Linked DNA regions of Actinocorallia herbida. The protein of the gene in region 1 interacts with the protein of each later gene in a pairwise test. Links are inferred from orthologs where the notes say so. Each region holds a gene or a part of one and is shown on either strand. Other genes may lie near its edges.

The links.
Region 2: the proteins of EDD29_RS07050 (region 1) and dnaE interact in binary tests that used the Escherichia coli proteins (3 or more experiments, as listed by UniProt). The link is inferred for Actinocorallia herbida from one-to-one orthologs.

The regions. Positions count from the first base shown.
Region 1 is NZ_RJKE01000001.1:1,472,875-1,486,556, reverse strand. What follows is about bases 311-3,108. They hold EDD29_RS07050 (pyridoxal phosphate-dependent aminotransferase), read right to left. Parts: upstream 2,384-3,108; coding sequence 1,238-2,383; downstream 311-1,237. Other genes in these bases: EDD29_RS07045 (carbon-nitrogen hydrolase family protein), read left to right, coding at 2,430-3,108; EDD29_RS07055 (SseB family protein), read right to left, coding at 482-1,171. In the rest of the region: more of EDD29_RS07045, read left to right, coding at 3,109-3,212; EDD29_RS07040 (carboxyl transferase domain-containing protein), read left to right, coding at 3,553-5,079; EDD29_RS07035 (acyl-CoA synthetase), read right to left, coding at 5,138-6,505; EDD29_RS07030 (DsbA family oxidoreductase), read right to left, coding at 6,613-7,242; EDD29_RS07025 (FKBP-type peptidyl-prolyl cis-trans isomerase), read left to right, coding at 7,337-7,711; EDD29_RS07020 (DUF6986 family protein), read right to left, coding at 7,783-8,955; EDD29_RS07015 (aldose 1-epimerase family protein), read right to left, coding at 8,952-9,851; EDD29_RS07010 (AllF/FdrA family protein), read right to left, coding at 9,932-10,438; EDD29_RS07005 (oxamate carbamoyltransferase subunit AllH family protein), read right to left, coding at 10,435-11,361; EDD29_RS07000 (PucR family transcriptional regulator), read left to right, coding at 11,488-13,164; EDD29_RS06995 (polysaccharide deacetylase family protein), read right to left, coding at 13,161-13,682. UniProt on the Escherichia coli protein: Shows aminotransferase activity with methionine and histidine as substrates, and to a lesser extent also with phenylalanine.
Region 2 is NZ_RJKE01000001.1:8,522,569-8,537,617, reverse strand. The notes cover bases 9,733-13,897. They hold dnaE (DNA polymerase III subunit alpha), read left to right. Parts: upstream 9,733-10,106; coding sequence 10,107-13,697; downstream 13,698-13,897. Other genes in these bases: EDD29_RS38655 (2'-5' RNA ligase family protein), read right to left, coding at 13,675-13,897; EDD29_RS38665 (GH25 family lysozyme), read left to right, coding at 9,733-10,014. Also shown: EDD29_RS38705 (maleylpyruvate isomerase family mycothiol-dependent enzyme), read right to left, coding at 90-746; EDD29_RS38700 (MarR family winged helix-turn-helix transcriptional regulator), read left to right, coding at 861-1,298; EDD29_RS46000 (hypothetical protein), read right to left, coding at 1,351-1,503; EDD29_RS38695 (3'-5' exonuclease family protein), read right to left, coding at 1,497-1,715; EDD29_RS38690 (helix-turn-helix domain-containing protein), read left to right, coding at 2,066-2,878; EDD29_RS38685 (DUF397 domain-containing protein), read left to right, coding at 2,875-3,069; EDD29_RS38680 (NACHT domain-containing protein), read right to left, coding at 3,097-6,255; EDD29_RS38675 (amidase family protein), read right to left, coding at 6,662-7,828; EDD29_RS38670 (hypothetical protein), read left to right, coding at 7,958-8,737; more of EDD29_RS38665, read left to right, coding at 8,815-9,732; more of EDD29_RS38655, read right to left, coding at 13,898-14,220; trpS (tryptophan--tRNA ligase), read right to left, coding at 14,210-15,049. UniProt on the Escherichia coli protein: DNA polymerase III is a complex, multichain enzyme responsible for most of the replicative synthesis in bacteria. This DNA polymerase also exhibits 3' to 5' exonuclease activity. The alpha chain is the DNA polymerase catalytic subunit.

The DNA.
Region 1 (13,682 bases):
AACCCGAAGAGGGCGACCGCGCCGAGCAGCGCCCCCGCCAGGCTCCGCCCCTCCTGCGGCGAGGCCAGCCACAGCAGCCCGGCCAGCGCGAACGGCAGCGGCAGGGTGAGCGGCTCCGGCAGCGTCCTGGTAGCGGCGTCGACGAACGCGAGGACCGTCCCCACGGCCCCGAGCAGCGCGAACGCGGCGAGCTCCGGCCGCGGCCCGACCCGCCAGAACAGCAGCCCGAGCACAGCCGCGACCACCGCCGCGACCGCCACCGGACGGCCGCGGACGGGCTCGATCCACGACGCCGTCTCGCTCATGGCCGCACACTAACGCGAACCCCCGGCCTCCCGCCGAGCCCCCTGTGGATAACTTTTCCGCGATCTTTCCGGTCCCTGCGCCGGGGCGGGGCGCCGCCGCGCGCGAGCGCGGAGACCGTCGTCGCCCCACGGCGACGTCGGCGCGAGGACCGGGGCCGGGCCGACCGGGAATCGGGTCAGCGGCGGGCGATGCCCAGTTCGACGCCGCCGACGATGCGGCCGCGGAGGACGTCGGCGAGGCGGTCGCCGATGCGGCGGACCGCGGCCTGCTCGTCCATGCCGGGGTCCACGTGGAAGCGGACGGACAGCTCGGTGTCGTCACCGGGGCCGACCCGTACCCCGGTGACGCCGGTCTCCGGGCGGAAGGCCGCCTCGATCGCGGCGAGCACGTCGGGGTCGCGGTGCGGCGGCGGGACGGGCGCGCCCTCGGCCAGCAGGTGCAGGCGGACGCCGTCGACGGCGAACGGGACGGGCCCCGCGACGTCCACGACCAGGGCGTCGGCCCCCTCGTCCAGGGCGGTCCGGCAGGCGTCGCGGGCGTGCGCGGGGACCGGGCGCGCGTCGGCCCGCCACAGCTGGAGGGTCTTCAGCGAGGTGAACGCGAGGACGCCTTTGCGGCCGTCCTGGCCGGTGAGCATCGGCAGGGCGATCTCGCTCTCCTTCTCCCGGCGCAGGCCGTCGACCTCCTCCTCGGAGGTCGCCATCGCGACGATGGGGATGAGCAGCCGGGAGGCGGCCAGCGCCTCCAGCACGGTGTGCTCCGCGGCCCGTCCGCCCGCGTAGGCGGTCAGCGCGGCCTGTAGCCGGGGATCGGCGCTCCCGTCGTCGTCGGGGAACTGCGGCTTGATGAGATTCGGTCCGGACACGCACGGAAGGGTATAGGCATCGGCGCTCACCGAGGGTGCCGTTTCCCTCACCCGTCCGTAGGCGGCTCAGCCGGGAGGGCTTCCCTTGAGCCGGGCGACGGCGGCGTCGATCACCTCGGCGCGCTTGCAGAAGGCGAAGCGCACGTAGTGCCTTCCCCGTGCGGGATCGGCGTAGAAGACCTGCGTCGGGACGCACACGACGCCCGTCCGCTCGGGAAGCGCGCGGGCGAAGGCCAGCCCGTCGTCGTGGCCGAGCGGACGGAGATCCGCCTGGACGAAATAGGTGCCTTCAGGACGAAAGACCTGAAATCCCACGGACTCCAGCCCTTCGATGAGCCGGTCCCGCTTCGCCTGGAGGGAGCGGCGCAGCTCCTCCACCCAGGCCGTCTCGTGGGCGAGCCCGTGGGCGACGGCCTCCTGCCACGGCCCGGCGCCCACGTAGGTGAGGAACTGCTTGACCGTCCGGACCGCCGCGACCAGGGGGGCGGGCGCGCACACCCACCCGGTCTTCCAGCCCGTGACGGAGAAGGTCTTGCCCGCCGAGGAGATCGTCACCGTCCTCTCCCGCATGCCGGGGAAGGACGCCAGGGGCAGGTGCTCCACCCCGTCGAAGACGAGGTACTCGTACACCTCGTCGGTGATCGCCAGAAGGCCGCGATCCACGCAGAGCTCCGCTATCGCGGCGAGCTCCTGCCGGGTGAAGACCGTGCCGCAAGGGTTGTGCGGGGAGTTGACGAGGATGGCCCGGGTGCGCGGGGTGACGGCCCTGCGCAGCTCGTCGGGGTCGAAGGTGAACCTGCCGCCTTCCGGCCGCAAGGTCACCGGGCACAGGGTGGCCCCGGAGAGGGCTACGGAAGCCGCGTAGGAGTCATAGAACGGCTCGAAGGCGATCACCTCGTCACCCGGCCCCACCAGTGCCAGGATCGCCGCCGCGACGGCCTCGGTGGCCCCGACGGTGACGAGGACCTCGGTCTCGGGGTCGTAGGACTGCCCGTACCGGGCCAGCCGCTGCGCCGCCACGGCCTCGCGCAGCACCGGCAGGCCGGGACCCGGCGGGTACTGGTTGCGGCCGCCCTCGATCGCCTCGACGGCCCGGCGCAGGACACCGCGCGGACCGTCCTCGTCGGGGAAGCCCTGGCCCAGGTTGATCGCCCCGGTCGCCGCCGCCAGCGCCGACATCTCAGCGAAGATCGTCGTCCCGAAGCCCCGCATCCGCCCGACCAGTGGTTCGCTCACGGCGCCACCTTAGACTGGCGACATGCGCGCCGCACTCTGCCAGATCGACGTCACCGACGACCCGGCCGTCAACCTCACGGCGGTCCGCGCCGCCCTCGAGGAGGCCGAGGGGGCCGACCTCGCGATCTTCCCCGAGGCGACCCTCGTACGGTTCGGCAACAGCCTGAAGGACTTCGCCGAGCCCTTGGACGGCCCGTTCGTCACCGCGCTGCGGGCCGAGGCCGCCGCCCGGGGCACCGCCTTGATCGTCGGCACCTTCGAGCCCGCGGACGACGGACGCGTCCACAACACGCTCGTCGCGATCGACGCCGAGGGCGCGCTCGCCGGGACGTACCGGAAGATCCACATGTTCGACGCCTTCGCCTACAAGGAGTCCCAGGCCGTCGCGCCCGGAAGCGAACCCGTCGTGGTGGAGCTGGCCGGCGCCCGGATAGGGCTGATCACCTGCTACGACATCCGCTTCCCGGAGCTGGCGCGCGCGCTGGTGGACCGGGGCGCCGACCTGCTCGTGGTGGCCGCCGCCTGGGCCCAGGGCACCTTCAAGGAAGAGCACTGGACGACCCTCGTGCGCGCGCGGGCGATCGAGAACACGATCTGGACCCTCGCGGTCGACCGGGCGCCCGACCTCACCGACCCGCCGCGCGGCGCCCGCATGGGCGTCGGCCGCTCCCTGGCCGTCGACCCCATGGGCACCGTCACCGCCGACCTGGGCCCCTTCCCCGCCATCCGCACCGTCCCGGTCGACCTCACCCTGACCGCCCGGGTCCGCGCCGTCATCCCGTCCCTGAACCACCGCCGCCTCTGACGCCCGCCCGGCATCGCGCCGCACATGACACGCGACGCCGGCCCCGGCCGGCGCCACCACCGAGCAGCGCCCCAGAGCGCTCCGGCGTCCTCCAGCCGAAGCCCGCCCTGGCGCGCGGGTGAAGCCCTCGCTCTGGCGAAGACCCGGCCGCGAAACAGGCGGGGCCACCCGCGCGGTGGGCGCCTCGGGGCACCGCGCCACCTCGGGGCACCGCGCCACCTCGGGATGCCGCGCCACCTCGGGATGCCGCGTCGCGCGGTGGTCGGAGCTGCGCGGAGCGCCGGGGGCCGGGGCGTCCCCGGTGGGGGGTGGGGCGGGGGGCGTTTGGTCTAATCGGGGCGTGGCTGGAGGGAAGAGGACGGCGCGGGAACTGATCGGGCTGACGCTCGACGCGGGGACGTGGGTGTCGTGGGACGGCCCGCCGGAGGAGCCCGACGGGTATGCCGAGGAGCTCGCGGCGGCGCGGGAGCGGTCGGGCTGCGACGAGGCGGTGCTCACCGGTGAGGGGCGCGTCGGCGGACGGCGGGTGGCGCTGATCGTCAGCGAGTTCGCCTTCCTCGCCGGGTCGATCGGGGTGGCCACCGCCGACCGGATCGTCGCCGCCGTAGAACGGGCCGCCCTTGAGGGGCTGCCTTTGCTCGCCGCGCCCGCCTCGGGCGGCACCCGTATGCAGGAGGGCACCTTCGCGTTCGTGCAGATGGCCCGGATCACCGCGGCCGTCATGGCGCACAAAGCCGCCCATCTGCCTTATCTCGTCTACCTCCGGCACCCGACGACGGGCGGAGTCCTCGCCTCATGGGGATCGCTCGGCCATGTGACGGCCGCCGAACCGGGCGCCCTCATCGGCTTCCTCGGCCCGCGCGTCTACGCCGGGCTGTACGGGGAGGAGTTCCCCGCGGGCGTCCAGGTCGCGGAGAACCTCGCCGCACGCGGCCTCGTGGACGCGGTCATCCCGGCCGAGGACTTGCGCCCGGCCGTCATCCGGATCCTCTCCGTCCTGGAAGCGAGGCCGGAGCCTTCGAGCCCGACACCAGGACCTGAGCCTTCAGGCGAAGCGAAGCCGGAGTCTTCGGGCGACGCCAAGTCGGGATCTTCGGGGCCGTCCGAAGGACGAGCCCTTCGGGCGATGCCCTTCGAGCGTTCGATGCGGGCGTGGGACGCGGTGCTGGCGACCCGCGAGCCCGATCGTCCGGGGGTGCGGGAACTGCTGCGCGAGGCCGCGGACGTGACGCCGCTGTCGGGGACCGGCGCGGGCGAGAACGATCCGGGGCTGCGCCTCGCGCTGGCCAGGTTCGGCGGCGCGGGCTGCGTCGTCGTCGGCCAGGACCGGGTCAGCCAGCGGACCGGCCACCCGCTCGGCCCGGCCGGGCTGCGGGTCGCGCGGCGCGGCATGCGCCTCGCCGCCGAGCTGCGGCTGCCGCTCCTGACCGTGGTGGACACGCCGGGCGCCGTGCTGTCGGCCGACGCCGAGAACCGCGGCCTGGCCGGGGAGATCGCCCGCTGCCTCGCCGACCTCATCACCCTCGCCGCCCCGACCGTCTGCCTCCTGCTCGGTGAGGGCACCGGCGGCGCCGCCCTCGCCCTGCTGCCCGCCGACCGGGTCCTGGTCGCCGCCCACGGCTGGCTCACCCCTCTGCCCCCCGAAGGCGCCTCGGTCATCGTCCACCGCACCCCCGAGCGGGCCCCCGACCTCGCCGAGGCCCAGGGCATCACCGCCCCCGACCTCCTCGACCGCGGCATCGCCGACGAGATCGTCCCGGACGCCCCCGCCGCGCTGGCCCCGCTCCTCGAACGCGCCCTCCGCACCGCCTCCGACCTGCCCCCCGAAGGCCGCACCGCGGCCCGCGCCGCCCGCTTCGCCCGCTGAGCCCCCGACACCGGGAATCCGCCCGTCCCCGGTACTCCGGGGACGGGCGGGGGCGGGGTCAGGGGGTGAGGAGTTTCTTTTGGACTTTGCCCAGGGCGTTGCGGGGCAGGGAGTCGACGAAGTGGACGGTCCTGGGGCGTTTGTGGGCGGAGAGATCTCGGGCGACGAAGTCGATGAGGTCGGTCTCCGCGATGCCGTCGGCGATGACGAAGGCGGTGACCTGCTCGCCCAGGTCGGGGTGGGGGGTGCCGATGACGGCGGCCTCGCGTACGGCGGGGTGGGCGAGGAGGGCGGCCTCGATCTCGCCCGCGCCGATGCGGTAGCCGCCGCTCTTGATGAGGTCGGTGGAGGCGCGGCCGACGATCCGGTGCCAGCCGTCCGGGCCGATCGCGGCGATGTCGCCGGTGCGGAACCAGCCGTCGGCGAGGGACTCGGCGGTCGCGTCCGGGCGGTTCAGGTAGCCCTGGAAGACCGTCGGGGTGCGCACGAGGAGCTCGCCGGGGGTCGCGCCGTCGTGCGGCACGTCCTCGCCGTGCTCGCCGACGAGGCGGGTCTCGACCCCGCGCAGCGGCAGGCCGACCTGGCCGGGGCGGCGCTCGCCGTCGTGCCGGGCGCTGACGGTGATCAGCGTCTCGGTCATCCCGTACCGTTCGACGGCCCGGTGCCCGCTGCGCGCGGCGAGCGCGTCGAACACGGGCGCGGGCAGGCCCGCGCTGCCGGAGACCAGCAGCCGGGCGCCGCGCAGCGCCTCGGCCGCGCCGGACTCCACCACCCGCGACCACACGGTCGGGACGCCGAAGTACAGGCTCCCGCCCGCCTTCGCGTACGCCTCGGGCGTCGGCCTTCCGGTGTGCACCAGACCGGACCCTACGCGCAGCGCCCCGAGGACACCGAGGACGAGCCCGTGCACGTGGAAGAGCGGGAGGCCGTGGACGAGGAGGTCGTCCGGCGTCCACGCCCACGCCTCGGCGAGCGCGTCGAGGTCGGCGGCGATGGCGGCCCGGGAGACCATGACGCCCTTCGGCGCGCCGGTGGTCCCGGACGTGTAGAGGATCAGCCCCGTCGCGTCCTCGGACGGCTCGGGGAAGGCGCCCGACCCGGAGCCCGTCGAAGGCACCGTGGGAAGGCCGAAGACCTCCCCATCGGAGGGCGCCCCCACCAGGAGCTCGGCCCCTGAGTCGGCGAGGATGTGCCCGCGCTCGGCGGGCCCGGAGTCCGGCGGCACCGGCACCACGGGCACCCCGGCGACCAGCCCGCCGAGCACCGCCGCGACCGTGTCGACGCTCGCCGTCGCGTTCACCGCGACGGCCCGCGCCCCGCCGATCCGCCCGGCGACGGCCCGCGCCCGCCCCGCCAGCTCCTCCCGCGTCACCTCGACCCCGGCGACGCTCACCACCCCGTCGCGTTCCGCACCCAGCAATCCCATGCCGCCCATCCTCCCGCCTCCCCCGAAAGGGCCGCACCGCAGGGCCCGCCGCCGACCGGGCGCCACCCGGCCACCGCCGTGCCGGAGGGCACGGCGGTCGCGCGCCGCTAGAGCTTCGAGGCGACTTCGCGGAGGGCTTCGGCGAAGACCTCGGTGGGCTGGCCGCCGGAGACGGCCCACTTGCCTTCGAAGAGGAAGAAGGGCACGCCGCTGATGCCCAGCCGACGGGCCTCGTCGATCTGGGCGGCGACCTCGGGGGCGCCCTCCGCGGAGGCCAGGAGCGCCCGGACGCGGTCGGCGGGCAGGCCGGCCTCTGCGGCGAGCTCCACGAGGGTCTCGGGAGCGTTCAGGTCGCGGCCTTCGGCGTGGTGGGCGCGGAAGAAGCGGGCGACGACGGCGTCCTGGACGCCTTCCTCGCCGGCGAGCCAGATGACGCGGTGGGCCTGGAGGCTGTTGATCTGCCGGGCCAGCTCGGGCTCGAACGGCAGTCCGGCGTCCTCGGTGAGGGCGCGCAACCGCTGGTGCGCGGCGTGCACCTTGTCGGCGCCGCCGAACTTCTCGGCGAGGACCGTGCTCGCGAGGCCCGCCTCGGGCTCGGCCGGGGACGACGGGTCGAGCTGGAACGGGCGCCAGACGATCTCGACCTCGCCGGGGAACTCCTCGACGGCCTGACGGAAGCGGGCCTGTCCGAGATAGCACCAAGGGCACACCACGTCGGAATAAATCTCGATTTTCACCCCGGTGCCAACACCATGACCTGGGCCCGCATTCCCGCCCGTGGACCGGTAGCCTCGTGCGGTCCGAGATCCACCACCGAGGAGCACACAAGCGATGGCGCTGACCAAGCCCGAGATCGACTTCCCCGAGGGCAACCCGCCCGCCAACCTGGAGATCACCGACCTGGTGGTCGGCGAGGGCGACGAGGCCAAGAAGGGCCACCAGGTCCACGTCCACTACGTCGGCGTGGCCTTCTCCACCGGCGAGGAGTTCGACTCCTCCTGGAGCCGCAACGAGGCGTTCGTCTTCCCGCTCGGCGCGGGCCGCGTCATCAAGGGCTGGGACATGGGCGTGGCCGGCATGAAGGTCGGCGGCCGCCGCAAGCTGGTCATCCCCGCGCACCTGGGCTACGGCGCGCGCGGCGCGGGCGGCGCGATCGGCCCGAACGAGACGCTGATCTTCGTGGTCGACCTGCTCGGCGTCAGCTGAGACCCGGGCACGTCGGAAAGGGGACCCACCGCGAGGCGGGTCCCCTTTCCCGTGCCGAACCGTGCCGCGCGTCAGCCCTGGAGGACCTCGGGGTCCAGCGCGCCGCAGGCGACGCCCCGCTGGAGCCGGTCGAGCAGCGCGGCCGAGCGCTCCGGCGCGGCCTCGAGCCGCCCGATCGCCGCCTCCACCCCGCTGAGGTGGAAGTCGAACAGCGCGGCATAGCGGGCGGGCAGGTGCGCCGGATCGGTGTCCCAGCCCTGGTAGAAGCCGTGCGCGAGGGAGTGCCTGACCTCGGTGGCGTGCGCCTGCCAGGCCGGGACGACCTCGTCGGCCGAGTCGTCCCTGGGCGTCAGGTGCGGGGGCCCGTCGGACAGCCGGACGCCCCAGCCCGCCGTCGTCGTCTGGAGGACGTGCCGGGCGAAGTCGCAGACGGGGTGGTCGAGCCGCCGCTGCTCCTCGGGCAGGCCGAGCGCCGAGGCGTAGTCGAGCCCGCCGAAGTGGACGGTCTGGATCCGGCCCTGCCCGGAGACCAGGACCCGCCGGACGCCGAGCCCGCCGCGCTGGTCGGCGAGGCCCGCGGGCGCGTCGATCTGCACCTCGAAGCGCAGTGTGCCGTTGGGCAGGCCGAGTGCGGCCTCCAGCCTGTCGAGGAAGTCGGTGAAGACCGCGACCTGCTCGGCCCCCGTGACGTCCGGCAGGGTGATGGTGAAGCCGCCGGGAAGCCTTCCGAGCCTGTCGCGCAGGGAGGTGAGGAAGCCGTCGAGGGTCCGCATCGCCCGCGCGTGCCCGCCGCCGGAGAACGACTTGACGCGCACGCCCCAGAAGTGCGGGAGCTGCTGGGCGTTGTAGGAGGTCGCGACGGCCTCGACGACCTGCTCGACGTGCCCGTCCTCCTCGGTGTCCGACCACCGGTCGCCGTAGGCGGGGCCGAAGTCGATGCGCAGATCCTCGATCGGCTCGCGCGCGAGCTTGGCCGCCACCCGCGCCCGGATCTGCCCGGCCAGCGACGGGTCGAGCATGAACGACGCGCCGAACGAGCCGTCGCCCGGCGTGTGCTTGTTGAGCAGCCGCAGCGCCTGCGCGCCCCAGTCGGCGGTGGTGGTGCGCGAGAAGCGGTCGGCCGGGACGAACACCGTGTGGACGGGCTGGCGGCCCTCTGCGGTACCGGTGCGGCCCGCCGACGCCGCGGCCAGTGCGCGGACCCGCTCTGCCAGATCGTCGGTCGTGGAGACGCTGAGGTTCACAAGGAGATGATCCCCCAAGAACTGGCGAACGCGTCACCTGGTTTGAGAGTGATGAGGTCCACTCCGGTGTTGAAGGCGTTCGGCGGGCAGGTCATCGGCTCCGCGGCGAGGCCCGTACGGGCGCGTTCGCCCATGTGGTCGGCGGTATAGAGCTGGAGCCACGGGTGGCCGTCATCGGCCCACAGCCCGACGGTGCGGCCGCCGCCCGACAGGCCCACCCAGGCGCGGCCGTCGGCGAACTCCAGGCCGGTGTAGGCGGTGTCGATGCGGCGGGCGCCGAAGACGCCGCCGGAGCTGAGGTCGTACCGGGTGCCCGCGACGGGCACGGGCGCGCCGGACGGGATGAGCCGCTCGTTCACGGGCTGGTAGTGGCTGGCCCCGAACGTCACGGTGCACTCGTCGAGCGGCCGGCCGACGGTGAGGTACGGGTGGGCGCTCTGCCCGTAGGGGGCGTTGCGGGTGCCCGCGTTGGCCGCGCCGAGCCGGACGGTCAGGCCGGTGCGCGCGTCGAGGGAGTAGGTGACCGACAGGTCGAGCCGGTAGGGGTAGCCGGGGCGGCCGAGCAGCCGGTGCACGAGGGTGACGCGGTCGGCCTCGTGCTCGGTGACGGTCCACGGCTCCCACCGGACCAGGCCGTGGATCGCGCAGTCGCGGTCCGGCTCGGTGATCGGGGTGTGCTGCTCGACTCCCTCGAAGACGTAGGTGCCGTGCGCGATGCGGTTGGGCCACGGGGCGAGGATCTGCCCCGCCGCGCCGTCGACCACCTCGTCCGGGGCGAAGCCGATGACGAGGGGGGCGCCCTCGTGCGTCAGCTCCCGCAGGCTGCCGCCCTGCTCGGTGGCCGCGGCCCGGTAGCCGCCCGCGGCGATCTCGTACTGATTCCCCGAAAGCATCATGGTGACATTCTCGCGGAACGCGCGCCCTGCAAGATCCCTCCGGCGGCCACATCTCCCTGACCTGGGAGCGAGAACGGGATCTAAAGGACGTCCAGGCGGGCGAGCACGAACCGTGCCTCGCCGGGCGCCGCCGAGACCACGGGCTTGCCCAGCCGTCGGGCGGCCTCGCGCAGTAGGGCCGCGACTTCCCCTGCGGGGCGTTCCGCGGCCAGCACCACCGCCTCTATGACGGGATCGGCGTCGAACGCCGCGAGGGCCTGGAGGGTGGCCCGGCCGCAGACCGCCGCGGACAGGTCGCGGGAGCCGACGGGAAGGACGCGCCCTCCCTTTTCCGCGAGTACCTCGACGACCTCCGCGGTGGCCTCGGGCGAGACCCCTACGACGCCGTAGGGGCCGGGTGGAAGAGAACCCGTGCAGGCGCAGGGCCCGAGGACGAGTCTGCCGAGCATCGCCGCCTCGTCCTTGAGCGCGATCTCCTGCGCGACCGAGAGCTCCTCCCCCGGGAGCAGTACATCGCGTCCGCCGTGCAGGGCGTCCAGCGCGGCGCGGTAGGCGTCCGGTCCCCCGACCGTCAGGGGTGGGGTCACGCGGTCGCCCGGCGCACGGCTTCGCCGCGCAGCGCCAGGGTGGCCCGCGCCCCCGCGAGCAGTCCCCAGGCGAGATCCTGACCTCCGGCGCGGCCGGGCCTGGCCAGCCGCCCCACGGCGGGGACGAGCTGTTCACGCCCGGCAAGGCCGCGCAGCACGGCGGCGGCCTCGGCGGCGGGCCTTCCGGCCGCGGCGCAGTGCAGCGCGGCCGCGCCCATGGGCGTCGTGCGGGTCTCGGTGTCGGCGGTGACGGCCGCGGCGAGCCAGCCCGCGAGCCAGACGGCCCGGCCGCCGCCGTCGAGGACCGAGCCCAGCAGGCGCAGCGAGAGGAGCAGGCCGGCGAGGACGTCGTCGCCGCTGGGCGTGAGGCCGGGCCCGAGCCCGACGATCCGCTCGGCGGCCGGGACGGCGCGGGCGAGGTCGCCGGCCGCGCAGTGCGCGGCGAGCGCCGCGGGGCCGGGGTGCCCGGCGAGCCCGCAGGCCGCCGGGTCGAGCACGTTCTCCAGGGCCATGACGGAGTGGCGCAGCCCCGCCGTGGTGAGCGGCCCGAGGACGGGCCGGGGATCCCACCAGCGTTTGACCCGGACCCCGAAGTCGCCGGCCTCGACCAGCCCGTCCCCCACCCACGCCTCGTCGCCTTCGCGGACTCCGGCGAAGGGCTGGTGGCGCGAGACGGACGGCACGATCACGGAGTTGGCGGGGCGGGCCTCGTCGGATCCGGCCAGCACCACCACCCGCGGGTCGGCGCCGGATTTCAGCAGCAGGTACACCGACGACGGGAACACCGCGACGACCCGGGCGGGCGTGCGCGGCCGTTCCAGGACCTCGCGCAGGGCGAGGCTGGCCGCGCCCGGCACGGGGGGCAGGCTCGTTCCGTCGGCAGGTTCGGTCACCAGGAGCCGGGGAGCCGGGCGGTCCGTCACGGGCTTGTTCCTCCAGGGGTCGGCGCGTTGAACGGACGTTAACGCTCGTTCACACGATGGCCGTATGGAGAAAGTTGCCAAGGATACTTGTCATCCTTCGTCTTTCTTGTGATGGTTACACCTCCGATGGAAACACGCACCGACCTCTGGACCCGCAGGACCGGCGAGACCCACACCGTCCCGCCGCGGCTGCGCCTCGCCAGCACGGGCACCCTGAAATACGGCCTCCCCGTCCGCGAGGTGCTCGGCGTGTCCACCCTCGCCGACGCCGAACTCGTCGCGGGCGCGGCGGGGCTCGACCGGATCGTGCAGCGCCTGAACGTCATGGAGGTGCCGGACGTCCTGGCCTGGGTGAAGCCGAACGAGCTGCTCCTCACCACCGGATACCCGCTGCGCAACCGGCCGGAGGCGCTCGGCCACCTGGTGACGGGGCTGAACGAGCGGGGCGTCGCGGCCCTCGCCGTCAAGCCCGGGGCCTATCTTGACGAGCTGCCGAAGGAGATGCTGGCGCGCGCCGACCGGCTCGGCTTCCCGCTCATCCAGCTCCCCGAGCACGTCGGCTTCGACGACATCCTCAACCAGGTGCTCACCGACATCCTCAACCGGCAGGCCGCGATCCTCGCCCGCACCGAGGAGGTGCACCGCGCGCTCGTCCAGATCGTGCTGGCCGGAGGCGGACTGCCGGAGGTGACGGCGGAACTCGCCGAACTCCTCGACGGCGCCGTGCTCGCGCTGGACGGCGACGAGCGGGTCCTGGCCGGGGCCGGTTCCGCCGCCGACCTGAAGACCCTCGAGCTCTGGCTGGAGCGCCACCACGGCCTCGGCCTGCACGGCGACCGGGTGGTCGTGCCCGTCGCCGCGGCGGGTGAGGACCACGGCCTGATCGCCGCGTACTTCCCCGGCCGCGAGCTGAGCGACACCGAGGTCGGCATCCTGGAGCGGGCCGCGACCGTCGCCGCGCTCGTCGTCACCAAGCAGCAGGCCGTCGCGGCGGTGGAGAGCAAGTACCGCGCCGACTTCCTGCGCGACGTCCTGGCCGGCCGGGCCGGGGACGCCGAGCGGGTCGTCGCGCACTGCGCCGGGTTCGGCTGGGATCTCGCCAGGCCGGTCGCGGTGATCGTCGCCTCACCCGATCTGGAGTCCGACGGGTCGGCCGTCCCCGTCCGGCAGCCGGACAGCGCCAAGCACGCCCAGGAAAGGCTGGCCGCGGCCTGGGCCGCCGCCGTGCGCCGCCGGGACCGGGACGCCGCGGTCGCCGCGTTCGCGCACGAGGTCGTCGCGGTCGTCGGCCTGCCCGCCGAGGGCACGCTCGCCGATCTCGTGGCCGGGCTGGTCCGGGAGGTCTCGACCGCCGAGGGCCTGGAGTTCACGACCGGGGTGAGCCGCCCGGCGCCGGGCCCCGCGACGCTGCCTGAGGCCTACGACCAGGCCGGCAAGGCGGTCCGGGTGGGCAGGCAGCTGCACGGGCCGGGCGAGACCGCGCACTTCGACGCCCTGGGCGTCTACCGGCTGCTCAGCCTCGTGGACGACAGCGCGGAACTGCACGCGTTCGTCGCCGAGACCCTGGGCGACCTCGCCGGGGACGCCGATCCCGAGGCCGCGGACCTGCGCCGCACCCTCCAGGTGCTCCTGGAGACCAACCTCAACGTCGCCGAGACCGCCCGCCGCCTGCACTTCCACTACAACACCCTGCGCTACCGCATCGGCAAGCTGGAGCGCATGCTCGGCCCGTTCACCGAGGACCCGCACCTCCAGCTCAACGTCAACCTGGCGCTGCGGGTCCTGCGGATGCGCGGCATCTAGCCCGGGGCGTTGCCGCCCAGCGACACCGGGAGGTAGTTCTCCAGGGCCGCGGGCTTGAAGCCCTGCTCCTCGATCCAGCCGAGCATCGTCGTCATCTGCTTGGCCAGGCCCTTGCGGTAGTGCATGAGGATGATGTCGCCCGGCTTGAAGCCCTGGCCTCCGTCGCCGCGCGCGAACGCGTCGGGGACGCCCTGGGGCGAGGTGGTGCCGTTGTAGTACTCCGCCGACCACAGGATGATCGACTTCAGGCCGCACTCCTTGGCCACCTGCTTGGTGGTGTCGTTGAAGGCGCCGAAGGGCGGGCGGAAGATGGCGGGACGGCGGGCGTACTGCTGCTCGATCGCGTCGGACGCGCCGCAGATCTCCTTCTTCTGGCCCTCGGCGTCCAGCCCCGGGAGGTTGGCGTGGTTGACGGTGTGGTTCTCCATCTGGGAGCCGGCGTTCTTGAGCGCCCAGAAGTAGGGACCGTGCATGGGGATGTAGGAGGTCGTGAGGAAGGTCAGGATCGGGACCTTCCG
Region 2 (15,049 bases), 7.0 Mb from region 1 along the record:
GCCGATCGGTGTCCGGGGAAAACGCGGCGCGCGGCCAACGGGTGGCAAACGATCGCGCCCGCCCGGCCCCCGCGCGGACGGGCGCGGGCTCAGGTGAGGGCCGCGACCCCGGGCCCGGTGAGGTCGGCCAGCGCCGCGCGGCGGCCGGAGACGAGCAGCAGGAGCGAGGCGATGGGCCCAGCGGCCTCGGCGCCCTCGCCGGCCGTCCAGGGCAGGTCGGTGGCCACGAGGCGGACTCCTGCGAGGCGCTTTCGCGCGTGGAAGGGTGCGCCCATGGCGTAGACGAGGTCGGCGCAGTGGCGGGCGGCCTCAAGGGGCATGTCGCGGGTGACCCCGAGGGGGCGGGCTATGTCCTGCCCGTGGACGAGGACGTCCAGGAGGGCGTAAGACAGCTTCTGGCCTGGGGCGAGACGCCGGGAGCCGGCGGAGGCGCGCACGATCGCGGTGAGCTCTCCGACGGGCCGGCGCGCGTCGCGGCGGGCCGTCGTGTCGACGAAGCGGTCGAAGTCGCCGCGGGCGCGGAGGAGGCCGAGCACGGCAGGGCCGAGCCGGATGGTCGGCCCCGCGCCCACGTGCGCGGCGACCTCGCGGACGGTCCAGCCCGCGCACAGGGACGGGGTCGCCCACTGCGCGGGGGTGAGGGTGTCGAGGAGCGCGGCGAGGGAGGCGCGTTCGGCGTCGATGGTCCGCCAGATCGCCGCCTCGCTCATCCCGTTGCTCTGGCTTGTTCCGGTTTGCTGGCCCATGTCCGCTCCCGTCCGGCACGGGCCGCTAGGGTGACCCGTAACTAGTCAGTCTCTCTGTCCGACTCCTTCGCCAAATTAGGCAGAGAGGCTGACCATCGTCAAGGAGGTGCGCCGGTGTCCGACGAACTCGGTCTGGGAGTGCTGCTGTTCATCCCGTACCGCGAGATGGAACGCCGGGTCTTCGCCGCGCTGGCCGAAGCGGGCCACACCCTGACCCCCGCGCAGGCCCGGCTGCTCGCCCGGATCGACCCGGGCGGTTCCCGCGCCGTCGACCTCGCCGAGTCCGCCCAGGTGACGAAGCAGACCGCGGCCTATCTCGTCGACCAGCTCGAACGCGCCGGCTATGTCGAGCGGGTCCCCGACCCCACCGACGGAAGGGCCCGCCTGATCCGGCTCACCCCGCTGGCCGAATCGGCCCGCCCCGTCGCCGACGCCGCCACCGCCGCCGTCGAAGCCGAATGGCTCGCCCACCTGGGCCCCCGCCGCCTGGCCGCCCTCCGCGCCACCCTCACCCGCCTCCGTGAGATCACGGACCCGTTCCTCGACCACTGACCCCGCTCACCCGTGCACCGGGCGGGCCACTCGTCCGCGGCCGACCTCGGGGTCAGGTCCGGTGGTGGCGGCCTTTGGGCTGGAGGTCCTCGTAGACGATGGTGCCGAGAGCGGTGAGGACGCCCAGAGCGGTCGTGGTGAGCGCGGCGGTACCGGCGAGCGCCCAGGGAGTGGCGGTGAGGGAGTCGAAGAGGGCGGTCAGCATTTCGGGGTCTCGATCCGGGCCTGGGCCGTGAGGGCTTCGGTGAGGGCCTCGAAGGTGTCCTCGACGAGCGTCATGGCGAGCCCCGCGCCGAGTTCCTCGGCGGTGAGGTGGGAGTGGTTCCTGCGGGTCGCCATGAAGAGCCTGCCCGCGGCGGTGGGCCGGATCAGCCACTCGGGGTGGCTTGCGCGGAGAGCCGTGAGATCGGGTGTCATGCCTGGTCCTTTGCGGTTTGCGGCCGAATTCGGTGACGAGGCTGACACGGCGGGGTTACCGTCGGCTACGAACCAGCGGACCCCCAATTTTTCGCGGAGAGCTACCTCAGGACTACCCGGTGGACTACCTCTCGGCGACAAAACGGGCGGATATCCCGGGCCGCCGACGAAAGGGTGAACATCGAGACGGTCACGGAGGACGACCATTTTGCAAGAGAAGTCCGATTAGAAAGTCGGGCTTATCGGGAGATGGTGATTTTTCGGGTGACACCCCGGTGACACCCAGCCGACACCCGCGCGGCACCCACCGGGCACCCCGGAACCCCGCGCACGAACCGGAGGGAAGGCGTGTGACGACCGAGAAAAATCTTGAGGTTCCGTCGCTCCATCGCTTGTTCGTCAAGGAGATGCGGGTTCGCAGGGAGGCCGCCGGGCTCTCCCGGAACAGGCTCGCCGAAGCACTCGGCTGCTCACCGCAGTGGCTCGCCAAGGTCGAGACCTACGCGAAAGCCCCCTCCGTCGGCCTGGCCGACGACCTCGATGCTTTCTTCACCACTGGCGGCACCTTCCGCCGGACCTGGGACGAACTGGACGATGAACGCAAGCGTGGTCTGGTCCCCAGCGGCTTCCGCCCGCTCATCGAGATCGAGAAGACGGCGACGGGAATCCTCGCCTTCGAGCCCATGCTCATGACCGGCCTGATGCAGACCGAGGATTTGGCGCGCCTCCTCCACCTGCACGGTGAAGGCCCCGAGAAGGTGGAGGAATTCGTCAGGATCCGCATGGAGCGTCAGCGCCTCTTCGACAAGCCTGATGCCCCGTGGTTCTTTCTCCTTATGCGTGAGGCAGCCCTCCGCGACCTTCCGGGGCACCTCCGCCAGAAGCAGTGCCAGCAGCTGTTGAGGCGGCTGGAGCACCCCAAGATCTCCATCCAGATCATTCCCGCTGAGGAGCTCTCCTTCATCGGAGCGGGGTTCATGGTGCTTTCGTTCGCCGAGGCCGAGGACCTGGCCTACGTGGAAGCCGCCAAAGGTCTCGGCCGAATAGTGGAAGATGCCGAGGCGGTGAAACGGCTCGGAGTAACCTTCAACCTGCTCAGAAGCTCGGCCCTGTCCGTGCGTGAATCTGAGCGCATGATCCGAGCATTCGCGGAGGCGGAGTGAAGAACAGTGAGAGCCCGAACCTGCGTTGGCGCAAGAGCAACCACAGCAGCGGCTCCGGAGATAACTGCGTCGAGCTCGCCGACCTCGCAGGGGCGGTGGGCGTCCGCGATTCCAAGAACCCGCAGGGCGACCCGCTCGTCCTGGCCCGGCCCGTCTTCGTGCACCTCGCCCGGAGCCTCCGCATCCGCTGACCTGCGGAAGGCTGGAAGCATCCCCGCTCACCCGTGCATGAGATAGAGCAGTTCGTTCGCGGGTGTGGCCTCGGGCGTCAGCGCGAGGAGGGAGTGGATGACGGAGGCGAGTGCCTTCTTGAGGCCGTGCTCGTCGTGCCTTACGCCGTGCGTGTGGGCGGCAGTCAGGAGGGCCGCCGCGAGCACCCGGCGGTGCGTGTCGACGCGGTCGATGCCGGACGGCTCCAGGCAGGCCAGCTTCTCCGCCGAGACGAGGAAGGGGATCTCGCGTTGGGCGTCGCTCACGCCGTACGGTTCCTCGGTCTCGATCAGTCCCCGCAGCAGGGACCAGGGGTCGGCGGTCGGCGGCCCCGCCGGGCGGATCTCGGACCAGTCGCGCCGAAGCGACTCGCTCGCCCCTTGCCCGCCCAGAGGGTACAGGAGGGTGTAGGCGCATGCGTGTAGGTCGATCAGCAGGTCGTGACCGAGGCCCGGGTACGACCGCACGAGCTTGCGGGTTCTGTTGAGGGCCTCTGCCACGGGGAAGAAGGGCGACGGGTCCGGGAAGGAGGGTTCGATGACGGGCCATGCGGTGATGTCCAGTTGCGCGTGATCCGGTGGGATGAGGCCCGCGCCCGGGAGACGGTGGTTCAGGTCCTCGCACGCTTTCAGGAGCACGTCGACCGCCTGCGCGGAGTTCGGTCGGCCGCCCTTGGGGATCCACGTGATGGTCCAGTGCTCGTCGCTCATGTAGTAGGGGGACCCCAGCCTGTGGCGGGTTTCCACGGCGGCCTGCATGAGCTGGTGGAACCTCTGCGTGCTCGATGCGAACGAGTCGTCGGGGAAGTCGTACGAGTCGACGGGGAAGGAGATGGACCGGCACAGGACGTTCACCCGTTCCCACAGGATCGGCAGCCCGCCGGACTGATAGACCCCGGACTCGACGGCGGCCGCGAGGGTGGCGGCGGCCTCCAGCGCCGTGACGATCATCCAGGCGGCCGATCCCCGGCCGTGCCTCGCGTGGACCTCGCCGTATTCGAGGAGCCGCCGAAGCGCCGGAACCTTGGATCCAGGGCCGAGGAGGTGCTGGAAGTCGCGGAACGGGCTGAGCTCCCTGGAGAGCAGCCCCGGGAATTCGGCGAGGCGTGTTCTGCTCGGTGTGTAAGGCCACGGGGTCTTGTCGGGGCGGAGGAGGACGAGGCCGCCGCCGGAGGTGGAGGCCCAGCGGGTGTGGCGGGGCGGGGAGGAGAGGGCGGCGAAGCCGGGGCCGGTGAGGGTCTGCGGGGAGGGCGGGCGGTAGGTGGTGCCGTCGTCGAACAGGGAGTTCAGCCAGTCGAGGAAGGCGGCGGTCTCGTGGGCGGTCGGGTGGGCGTGGCCCGCGCCGGGGTCCTGGGCGGGCCGGTGTACGGGATGCGGAGACCGGGCGTTGCGGAAGCGCTGCCACAGGTCCTCGGTGACGGGGCGGGGGTGGAGCTTGACGTCGCCTTCGAGGAGGACGACGTCCTGGAGGGCGCGGGAGGCGTAGACGGCGTCGATGAGGCGGCGGTGCTCGGGGGTCAGGTCGCCCTCTTGGTTCAGTAGCGCGAGAAGGCGGGCGCGCACCACGGGGTCGACCTGGCGGGCCTCGTCGAGACAGTCGAAGGCCAGGGTGAGCGCGCGGACGGAGCCCGATTCGAGACAGGCCTCCACGACGGGGGTCGCGTCGCTCCTGCTGGCCCACAGGAGGGCCGTCTCGCGGAGCCACGGGTCGTCCACGCCGTCCGTCAGCATCGGGAGCAGGTGGCCGTGCTCGCGGAGGTGAGCGGCGGCGAGGTACTCCTGGAGGGTCAGGTGGGCGAAGGCGTAGGAGCCCTCTTCGTGCTGCACCAGTAGGCCGTTGCGGGTGAGCTCGGTGAGGAACCGCGCCGAGATCCCGCGCCGGTCGCTCACCTGGGCGAGGGGCCCGGTGACGACCTCGGCGGCGATCCCGGTCGGGATGTCGCGCCGCCCTTCCCGCATCATGTGGAAGGCGAGGTGCGCCGCGACGGTCTCCTTCTGCGCGCCGGAGAGGCCGATCGGGTCATCCAGGTGCTTGCTCTCCTGCCTGCGGTGCAGCAGGACGTCGCACATCTCCGCGTAGAGCGCGGCCCGGGTCCCGGGTAGCGAGCCCCGGTACTGGTGCACGTGGGCGATCATGGTGAGGAGCAGGGGGTTGGCGGTGAGGTCGTAGAGCGCGATCTTCCGCTGCAGCTGGGCGATCAGGTTGTCGGCCTTGCCGTCGGCGGCCTCGCGCACCGCCCGGCCGCCGCTGCCGCGCGCCCGCCGCTCGGTCGCGCGGTACCAGGAGTGCAGGAACCGGGAGACCTGGTCGCCGGTGAACCGCTGGACCTGGAGCACCTCGGCGTTCGGCAGCGGGTCGCCGACGTAGCCGTGCGGCCGCGAGGTGACGACGAACGTGTTGCCGGGGTAGCGGCGGATCTGGTCGTCGACCCAGGCGACGACCCGGCTCCGGTCGCCCGCGTCGGCGACCTCGTCGAGGCCGTCGAGCAGGACGACGCACCGGCCGCGGGCGAGCCTCCGTTCCAGCCAGGAGGCGGGCACCGCGCCGCGCAGCCAGGGCGCCCCGGCCGCGATGTCGGGAAGGCCCGGCGCGTCCTCGGCGAGGATCGCCGCGGCGTGGCCGCGCAGGTACAGCAGCACCGGGATACGGAAGAACGGCAGCAGGCGCGATCTTCCGGACATCACCCGGGCGGTGTGCCGTACCAGGGTCGTCTTGCCGGAGCCGGGGGCGCCGAGCACCGCGTAGACCGCGCCGGCCGCCGCGAGGAAGTCCGACAGCGGCCTGCGGCCCGGTGCGGCGAGCCGCAGCCCGGTGCGCTCCTCGGGCGGGGTGGCCGGGCGCTGGCCGTGCCGTAGAGCCACGTCGACGTACACCTGCCGCATGCGCAGCACGTAGTCGCCGGGCGTGGCGAGCCCGGAGGTCTCCATGTCGCGGACCGAGGCGCGGAGCTGGCGCAGGTAGCGTCCGCGGACCGTCCCGGCGGGGTGGACGCTGCTGCCGGTGGCGACCGCGGCGGCCTCGCCGAGGAGCAGGGTGAGGAAGGCCGCGGCCATGGCGGGATAGGCCCAGTTCCAGGCGAAGCCCTTGTCGGTGAGGATCTGGTTGGCCGCGACCGAGGTGGCGACGGCCGAGGCCGCGCCGAAGAACGTCCGGAGCGTCCAGCTCACCAGTCGCCACATGTGCGCCAAGCCCGTCCGTGAGAACCGCCACGTCGCAGATGTGACGGCCGGGAAGGCGCCGCGGTTGCGGGGGTCGCGGGACGGACGGGCCGATATCGCCATTTGCGTCGAAGGCGGATAACGCGGACTCCGTCGCGTGCCCTCCTGTCGTCAGCGCAGGGCGGCGACGCGGGCGGCGAGGGCCTGGTTCATGGCGGTGAACTGGGGCGGGGTGTTCGCGCGGAGGGTGGGCCGGAAGAAGGGGACGGCCGCGCCGCGGAACTCCTCGCTCTGGCGGAGCCGGACCCGGCCGCCGCCCAGGTCCTCGATGACGAAGCGGTGCTCGCCGTCGAAGAGGAGGCCGTTCGAAGATGGCTCTGGCCGCCGAATTACGCAACGGTCGTAGCGAAAAAGGTCAGCGGGACGCGAGGGTGCGGGTGAGGGCGAGGAGGTCTTCGTCGGTTGAAGGCTGGGAGATGAGGGTGAGGCCCAGGGGGAGGTCGTCGAAGGTGGCGAGGGGAAGGGTGACGGCGGGGGCGGCGGCCAGGGAGGCCAGGCAGGTGTAGGGGAGGAGCTTGGCGCGCGGGAACTCCTCGCCGAGGAAGGGCGGCGTGAAGGGGGCGGTGGGGACGGCCAGGACGCTGCCGCGGAGGCGGGTGCGGAGGGTGGCGGCGGCGTGGTCGGCCTTCTCGCGGGCCGGGGCCAGGTCGTGGTCGGTGAGCCGTGACGCGTACGTGAAGCGGGCGGCGACGGACGGGCCGAAGGCCGGGGTGGTGGACTCGACCCAGGGGCCGAGCAGCCGCCACGCCTCGTGGCCCTGGACCGTGGTGAAGGCCGCCACCGCGTCGTGCCAGTGCGACGGGCGCTTGAACAGCGGGGTGCGGTCGGCCTTGAGCAGTTCGCGCAGCCTGCCGAGGACGGGTTCGTACGCGGCCCGGACGGGTGCGGGCACCTCCGCCCACAGGTCGTCGGGCAGGAGCAGCCACTCCAGCGCGCACGTCTGCTGGGCGGGCGGGTCGAGGAGGGCCGACGCGACGCGCGCCAAGACGACCGCGTCCCTTGCGAGCACAGCGGGGACGTCGAAGGTGGGCGCCAGAGGCAGCACACCGGTGGCGGGCACGCGCGCGTGCGAAGGCCGCAGCGCGTACAGGCCGGTGAAGGCCGCAGGGACCCGGATGGACCCCGCCGTGTCCGTCCCCAGCCCGACGTCGGCGGCCCCGGACGCGACGGCCGAAGCACACCCGCTGGAGGAGCCGCCCGTGTACCGGCCGGGAGCCAATGGATTGCGGGGCGAGCCGTAGTGGATGTTCGTTCCGGCGAGGCTGTAAGCCAGCTCGTCCATATGGGCCTTGCCCACGAGGGACGCCCCTGCCCGGCGGAGCCGGGTGACGACCTCGGCGTCCTCGGTGGGCGTCGCGTGCTCGGCGAGCCAGACCGGATTGCCCGCGCCCGTGGGCCAGCCCGCGACGTCGATGTTGTCCTTGACCGCGACGCGCACGCCGTCCAGGGGTCCCCCGGAAGGGGCGGGCGGGTCGAGCGGGCCGTCTTCGATCCAGGGGACCAGCGGGTCGATCTCCTCCATCCCCCCTTCTTACCGCCCCGGCCGTGCCCCGTACGCCCAAGGGACGGCAACGATGCGTGTCCCTGCGGGCCGGCGGGGCACGCCGCGGGTAATCTGCCGCGCGCGTCGAGGCGGAGCCGAGGAGGGCCAGTGCGTGCTGTGACGTGGTGCGGAACGCTTGTGGTGTCCGGCGGGATGCTGGTCGGGGCCGCGCCCGCGGTGGCGACGGGCTCCCCGGCGCTCGCCGTCCGGATCGACACGTGGGGTGACGCGCGGCCGGGCGGGCGGCTCGACTTCCTCGTCACCGCGGCGAACCAGGGCGCGAGCGCGACGCGCAAGGTGCGCCTCGACGTCGCGGTCCCCAGGGGCATCGACGTCATCGGGCTGCCCGACGGCTGCCGCGAGCGCAGGCGGCTGATCCGGTGCCGGCTCGGGGTGCTCGCGCCCAAGGCGATCCGCAAGGTGACCGTCTCCGGGATCGTCAGGCCGACGGCCAGGGGCGCCCAGACCGTGGTCGCGGAGGCGGACGGCGCGAGCGCGCGCACGAGCGTCAGGGTGAAGCCGGGCACGGACCTCGCGGTGCGCCTGCGCACCCCGCAGGGCACCGACGGCTCCTTCGCCTTCGCAGCGCGCGCGCTCAACCAGGGCAAGAGGTCCGCGCGCAAGGTGAGCGTGACGGTCGCCGTGCGCGGCGCCCGGTTCACCAGGGTTCCCGCGGGCTGCATGTCCAGCGCGCACCGGGTGACGTGCGACGCGGCGGCGCTGGACCCCGGCGCGATGGTGCGCTTCGCCTTCCGGGCCAAGGCGGAGCCGGGCCGCAAGGCCGCCGAGGTCTTCGCGACGGTCGGCGCGGCGCACATCGGGGAGACGCGACCGGCCGACAACGGCGCGTTCACCTCCGTCCCAGTCGTCCGATTCGCACAGGATTAGCGGTTTCTCACGGATTCTGACCAAGATCATGCGCTAGGGTGCTGGGACTCCGAAGTCAACAGCAGGGGAGCTTTACCGTGCCGCGCGTCGCCGGAAGCATCCTGGTCGCCACCGCCCTTGTCGCCGGGACCGTTCTGACCGGATCTGTCGCGTACGCCGCGCCGGTGGCACCGCCCAACACCGTTCCCGGCCTGGACGTCAGCTACTGGCAGGGCCCGAACGTCGACTGGAAGAAGATCGCCGACAACGGGGCCAAGTTCGCCATCATCCGGGCGACCCGCGGCACGTCGAGCACCGACAACGCCACCCCGTACGTCGACCCCTACTTCGCGCGGAACGCCGCGGAGGCCCGCAAGTACGGCATCATCCAGGGCGCCTACCACTTCGCCGGCCCCGACAAGTCGTCCGGCGCGACCCAGGCGAACTTCCTCGTCGACAACGGCGGCGGCTGGCAGCCCGACGGCATGTCGCTGCCCGGCGCGCTCGACATGGAGAGCGACCCGTACTCGACGCTGCCGAAGCAGGACGGCGTCCGGGTCGACTGCTACAACCTGACGGCCCCGCAGATGATCGCGTGGATCAAGGACTTCTCCACCACGTACTTCAAGCGCACGGGCCGCTACCCGATGATCTACTCCAACCAGAACTGGTGGAAGAACTGCACGAGTTCGCCCGCCGAGCCGACCGGCACCGCCGCGTTCGACCTGACGAACCCGCTGTGGGTCGCCAACTACAAGGACCCGGTGAAGAACCCGGCCCCGGCCATGATGGGCGGGTTCACCAAGTACACGTTCTGGCAGTTCTGGAACGGCAACGACAAGCCGCTGTTCCCCGGTGACCAGAACCTCTTCCCCGGCACCCTCGCCCAGCTCCGCGCGTTCGCCAAGAAGGCCGACAAGCCGGTCGCCAACGTGGGCGTCAAGGTCACCAAGAACGGCAAGTACCGCGTCGGCAAGAAGGCGTCCTTCAAGGTCGAGGTCACCAACAAGGGCCCCGACGCCAGCGGCACCACCCGCGTGTACGTGAAGTTCCCCGCCAAGAAGCTCAAGCTCCGCAGCTTCCCCAAGGCGTGCACCAAGGCCTCCTACGGCCTCAAGTGCGTCTATCCGAACATTCCCGCCAAGGGCGCCAAGACCTTCAAGGTCTGGTTCACCGTCACCAAGCAGCTCAAGGCGGGCAGCAAGCCCACCGTCACCCTGGGCCTCCAGACCCCCGGCATCCTCGACCCGGGCAAGCCCAACAACACCTCCAAGACCACGCTCCCGATCACCCGCTGAGGGGTCGGGGCCGGGCCGTTCGAGCCCGGGCAGGGCGGCGGCGGCGCTAGGGTAAGACGGCCCCCGTCCGCCCTGTGAGAGGTCTGCTGATCATGGCTGATTCCTTCGTTCACCTGCATGTTCATACCGAGTACTCGATGCTCGACGGTGCGGCGAAGGTCGGGAAGCTGACGGACCGGGCGGCCGAGCTCGGCATGCCCGCGATCGCGATGAGCGACCACGGGAACCTGCACGGGGCGTACGAGTTCCACAAGAAGGCCAAGGGCTCCGGGGTCAAGCCGATCATCGGCATCGAGGGCTATGTGAGCCCCGAGTCCCGGTTCCACAAGCAGCCGGTGTTCTGGGGCGAGCCGCACCAGCGGAAGTCGAACGACCAGACGGGGCTCGGCGGCGACGTGTCGGCGTCCGGCACGTACCTGCACAAGACGATGTGGGCCTACACCGCGCAGGGGCTGCGCAACCTCTTCCGGATCTCCTCGCTGGCCAACTTCGAGGGCCGGATGAAGAAGTACCCCCGGATGGACGACGAGCTGTTCGACCTCTACCACGAGGGGATCATCGCGACCACGGGCTGCCCGTCGGGGGCCGTCCAGACGCGGCTGCGGCTCGGCCAGTACGACAAGGCGCTCGAGCACGCGGCGAAGTACCAGGACATCTTCGGCAAGGAGAACTACTTCCTCGAGCTGATGGACCACGGCGGCATCTCGATCGAGCGGGGCGTCCGCGACGACCTGCTCAGGCTCGGCAAGCAGCTGGGCATCCCGCCGCTGGTGACGAACGACTCCCACTACGTCACCGAGGACCAGGCGACCGCCCACGACGCCCTCCTGTGCGTCGGCACGAACTCCCTGATCAGCGCGCCGGACCGGTTCCGGTTCTCCGGCGGCGGCTACTACGTGCGCTCCGCCGACGAGATGCGCGGCATCAACCCGACCTCGGACGTCTGGCAGGACGGCTGCAAGAACACCCTGCTCATCGCCGAGCGGGTCGAGTCCTACGACGACGTCTTCGCCTTCCGCGACCTGTACGCCAAGTTCCCGGTCCCCGAGGGCGAGACCGAGATGAGCTGGCTGCGCAAGGAGTCGCACCGGGGCGCGGCCGAGCGGTACGGCGAGCCGGTCCCCGCGCACATCACCGAGCGGATCGAGTACGAGCTCGGCGTCATCGAGAACATGGGCTTCCCCGGCTACTTCCTCGTGGTCGCCGACATCTGCCGGTACGCCCGCGACAACGGCATCTGGGTCGGCCCCGGACGAGGCTCGGCGACGGGTTCGATGGTGGCCTACGTCACCCGGATCACCGAGCTCGACCCGATCGAGCACTCCCTGCTGTTCGAGCGGTTCCTGAACCCCGAGCGCATCTCCCCTCCCGACGTCGACCTGGACTTCGACGAGCGTCGGCGCGGCGACATGATCCGGTACGTCACCGAGCGGTACGGCGAGGAGAACGTCGCGCTGATCGTGACGTTCATGACGATCAAGTCCAAGCAGGCCGTCAAGGACTCCGCCCGAGTGCTCGGCTACCCCTTCGCGGTGGGCGAGAAGATCACCAAGGCGTTCCCGCCCGCGGTGATGGGCAAGGAGATCCCTCTGACGGGAGTCTTCGACCCCAAGCACGACAGGTACGCCGAGGCGTCGGAGCTGCGGTCCCTGTACGAGGACGACCAGGACGTCAAGCGGGTCATGGACACCGCGCTCGGCCTGGAGGGCCTGACCAGGACCACCGGCGTGCACGCCGCGGGCGTCATCATCTCCTCGCAGCCCCTCGTGGACGTCATGCCGGTCGTCATGCGCCCCGACGACGGCGCCCGCATCACCGGCTTCGACGGGCCGTCCAGCGAGAACATGGGCGCCCTGAAGATGGACTTCCTGGGCCTGCGCAACCTCACCGTCCTCGGCGACGCGGTCGAGAACATCAAGAAGAACCGCGGCGTCGACATCGACATGCTCAACCTGGGGCTGGACGACAAGACCACCTACGAGCTGCTCGCCCGCGGCGAGACCCTCGGCGTGTTCCAGCTCGACTCCTCGATGATGCGCGACCTGACGAAGCTGATCGCCCCGGCCCGGTTCGAGGACATCTCGTCGGTGCTGGCGCTGGGCCGGCCGGGTCCGATGGGCGCGAACGCGCACGTGAACTACGCGCTGCGCAAGGCCGGGCAGCAGGACATCGTGCCGATCCACCCGGGTCTCAAGGACGCGCTCGAGCCGATCCTGGGGACCACCTACCACCTGGTCGTGTACCAGGAGCAGGTCATGGCCATCGCGCAGCAGCTCGCCGGCTACACCCTCGGCGGCGCCGACATCCTCCGGCGCGCGATGGGCAAGAAGAAGAAGGAGGAGATGGACAAGCAGTGGGCCACCTTCTCCTCCGGAATGGTCGACAACGGGTACACCGAGGAGATGGCGAAAGCCGTCTGGGACGTCCTCGAACCGTTCTCGTCCTACGGCTTCAACAAGTCCCACACCGCCGGATACGGGCTCGTCTCGTACTGGACCGCCTATCTGAAGGCGAACTATCCGGCCGAGTACATGGCGGCCCTGCTGACGTCCGTCGGCACCAACAAGGACCGCATGGCGATCTATCTCGCGGAATGCCGCCGGATGAAGCTGAAGGTGCTGCCGCCGGACGTCAACGAGTCGCTGCTGCGCTTCGCGGCCGTCGGCGACGACGTGCGGTTCGGGCTCGGCGCGGTCCAGAACGTCGGTGAGAACGCGATCAACGGGATCATCGCCGCGCGGACCGAGCAGGGCAGGTTCGCCGATTTCAACGACTTCCTCAAGAAGGTCCCGCAGATCGTCTGCAACAAGAGGACGATCGAATCCCTGATCAAGGCGGGCGCCTTCGACGACCTGGGCCACCCCAGGTTCGGCCTGATCCAGGTGCACGACACCGCGATCGACTCCGTCATCGACGTCAAGAAGAAGGAGGCGATGGGACAGGACTCCCTGTTCGGCGCCTTCGAGGACGCCGACGACGGATCCGCCGACGCCTTCACCGTCATCGTGCCCGACGTGGAATGGGACAAGAAGACCAAACTCGCCTTCGAGCGGGAGATGCTCGGCCTGTACGTGTCGGACCACCCGCTCAACGGGGCGGAACGGATCCTGGAGAAGAACCGGGATTACACGATCGTCCAGATCCTGGACGGCCAGGTCGACCACCGCGGCGAGTTCCGGATCGCCGGGATCATCTCGGGCGTCGACAAGAAGGTCACCAAGCAGGGCAACGTCTGGGCGATCCTCAAGATCGAGGACCACGACGGCTCGATCGAGGTGCCCTGCTTCCCGCAGACCTACCAGCTCTACGGGCCGAACCTCGCGCCCGACCTCGTCGTCTCGGTGACGGGCCGGATCAAGACCCGCGACAACGGCGAGGACGCGACGGTCTCGTTCACCGCGACGGGCATCGAGTTCCTCGACATCTCCACGGCCCGCGCCGACGGCAAGACCCCGATCGTCATCGGGCTGCGCGAGGAGCGGGTGAACCCCGACCTGATCGACGAGCTGAAGCGGATCCTGAAGGCGCACCCGGGCGGCAACCCCGTCCATCTGCGGCTGGAGATGCTGAACCGCAGGATCGTGATGATCAACCTGCCGGACTACGAGGTGACCCTGGAGTACGGGGCGTTCGCGGGCGACCTGAAGGTGCTGCTCGGGCCTACCGCACTCGTGGAGCAGTGACGCGGGGGCCGAGGGGGAAGGAGCGGACGTGGCGCCAGTCCTCGTCCCCTCCGTGCACGGACAGCTGGAAGGACGTGCACTCGAAGACCGCGTGGAAGTCGGCGAGTTCCTTGAACGCGCGGTCCAGGGCCTCCTCGTCGAGGTTGTGCGCGACCGTCACGTGCGGGTGGTAGGGGAAGAACAGCTCCCGCTCCAGCGGCGGGCGGCGGAGCTTCTCCTCCAGCAGTGAGCACGGGCCGATGCCCTCGGCCACCTGGAGGAACACCACGGGGGTCACCGGCCGGAACGTGCCGGTGCCGCGCAGCCGCACCCGGAACGGGTCGATCATGGTGGCGGCGCGGGCCAGGTGCGCGACGATCCCCGGCATCTCGCCGGCGCCGACCGGCGTCGGCGGGACCAGCGTGATGTGCGGCGGGACGAGCCGGGCGAGCGGGTCTCCGTAGGACTCCCTCGCCCGGATCAGCGTCTCCGAGTACGGCTCCGGGACCTCGATCGAGACCCCTATGACGGTGTCAGGCGCCACGCCTCAGCAGTCCCACCCGCTCGCGCACGACGCTCATCGTGCCGGCGGCGACCTCGGCGGCCCGGTCCGCGCCCTTCTCCAGGATGCGGTCGAGTTCGGCGGGGTCGGCCAGCAGTTCCAGCGTCCGGTCCCGGACGGGGGTGAACACGCCGAGGGCGGTCTCCGCGAGCTCCTTCTTGAGCTGGCCGTAGCCCTGGCCCTGGAAGTGGCTCTCCAGCTCGATGATCGGGGTGCCGGTGAGGGCGGACATGATCGTCAGCAGGTTGGAGACGCCCGGCTTGTTGTCCGGGTCGTAAGCGATCTCGGTGCCGGTGTCGGTGACCGCCCGCATGATCTTCTTGCGCATCGCGCCGGGCTCGTCGAGGACATTGATGATGCCCTGCGGCGAGGACGCCGACTTCGACATCTTCCGCTCCGGCTCCTGGAGATCGGTGATCTTCGCGGTGGCCTTGAGGATGTAGGCGTTGGGCTCCACGAACGTCTCGCCGAACCGGTGGTTGAACCGGCCCGCGAGGGTGCGGGTGAGCTCCAGGTGCTGGCGCTGGTCCTCGCCGACGGGGACCTGGAAGTCCTTCTCGCCGAGGTGCGGGGTGTACAGCAGGATGTCGGCGGCCTGGAGGATCGGGTAGGTGAAGAGCCCGACGCTCGCCGCGGACGTGCCCTCCTTGGCCGACTTGTCCTTGAACTGGGTCATCCGGGAGGCCTCGCCGAAGCCGGTCAGGCAGCTGAGGATCCACTGGAGCTCGGCGTGCTCGTAGACCTGGCTCTGCGCGAAGACCGTGGAGCGCTCGGGGTCGAGGCCGGCCGCGAACAGCTGCGCGGCCGAGGC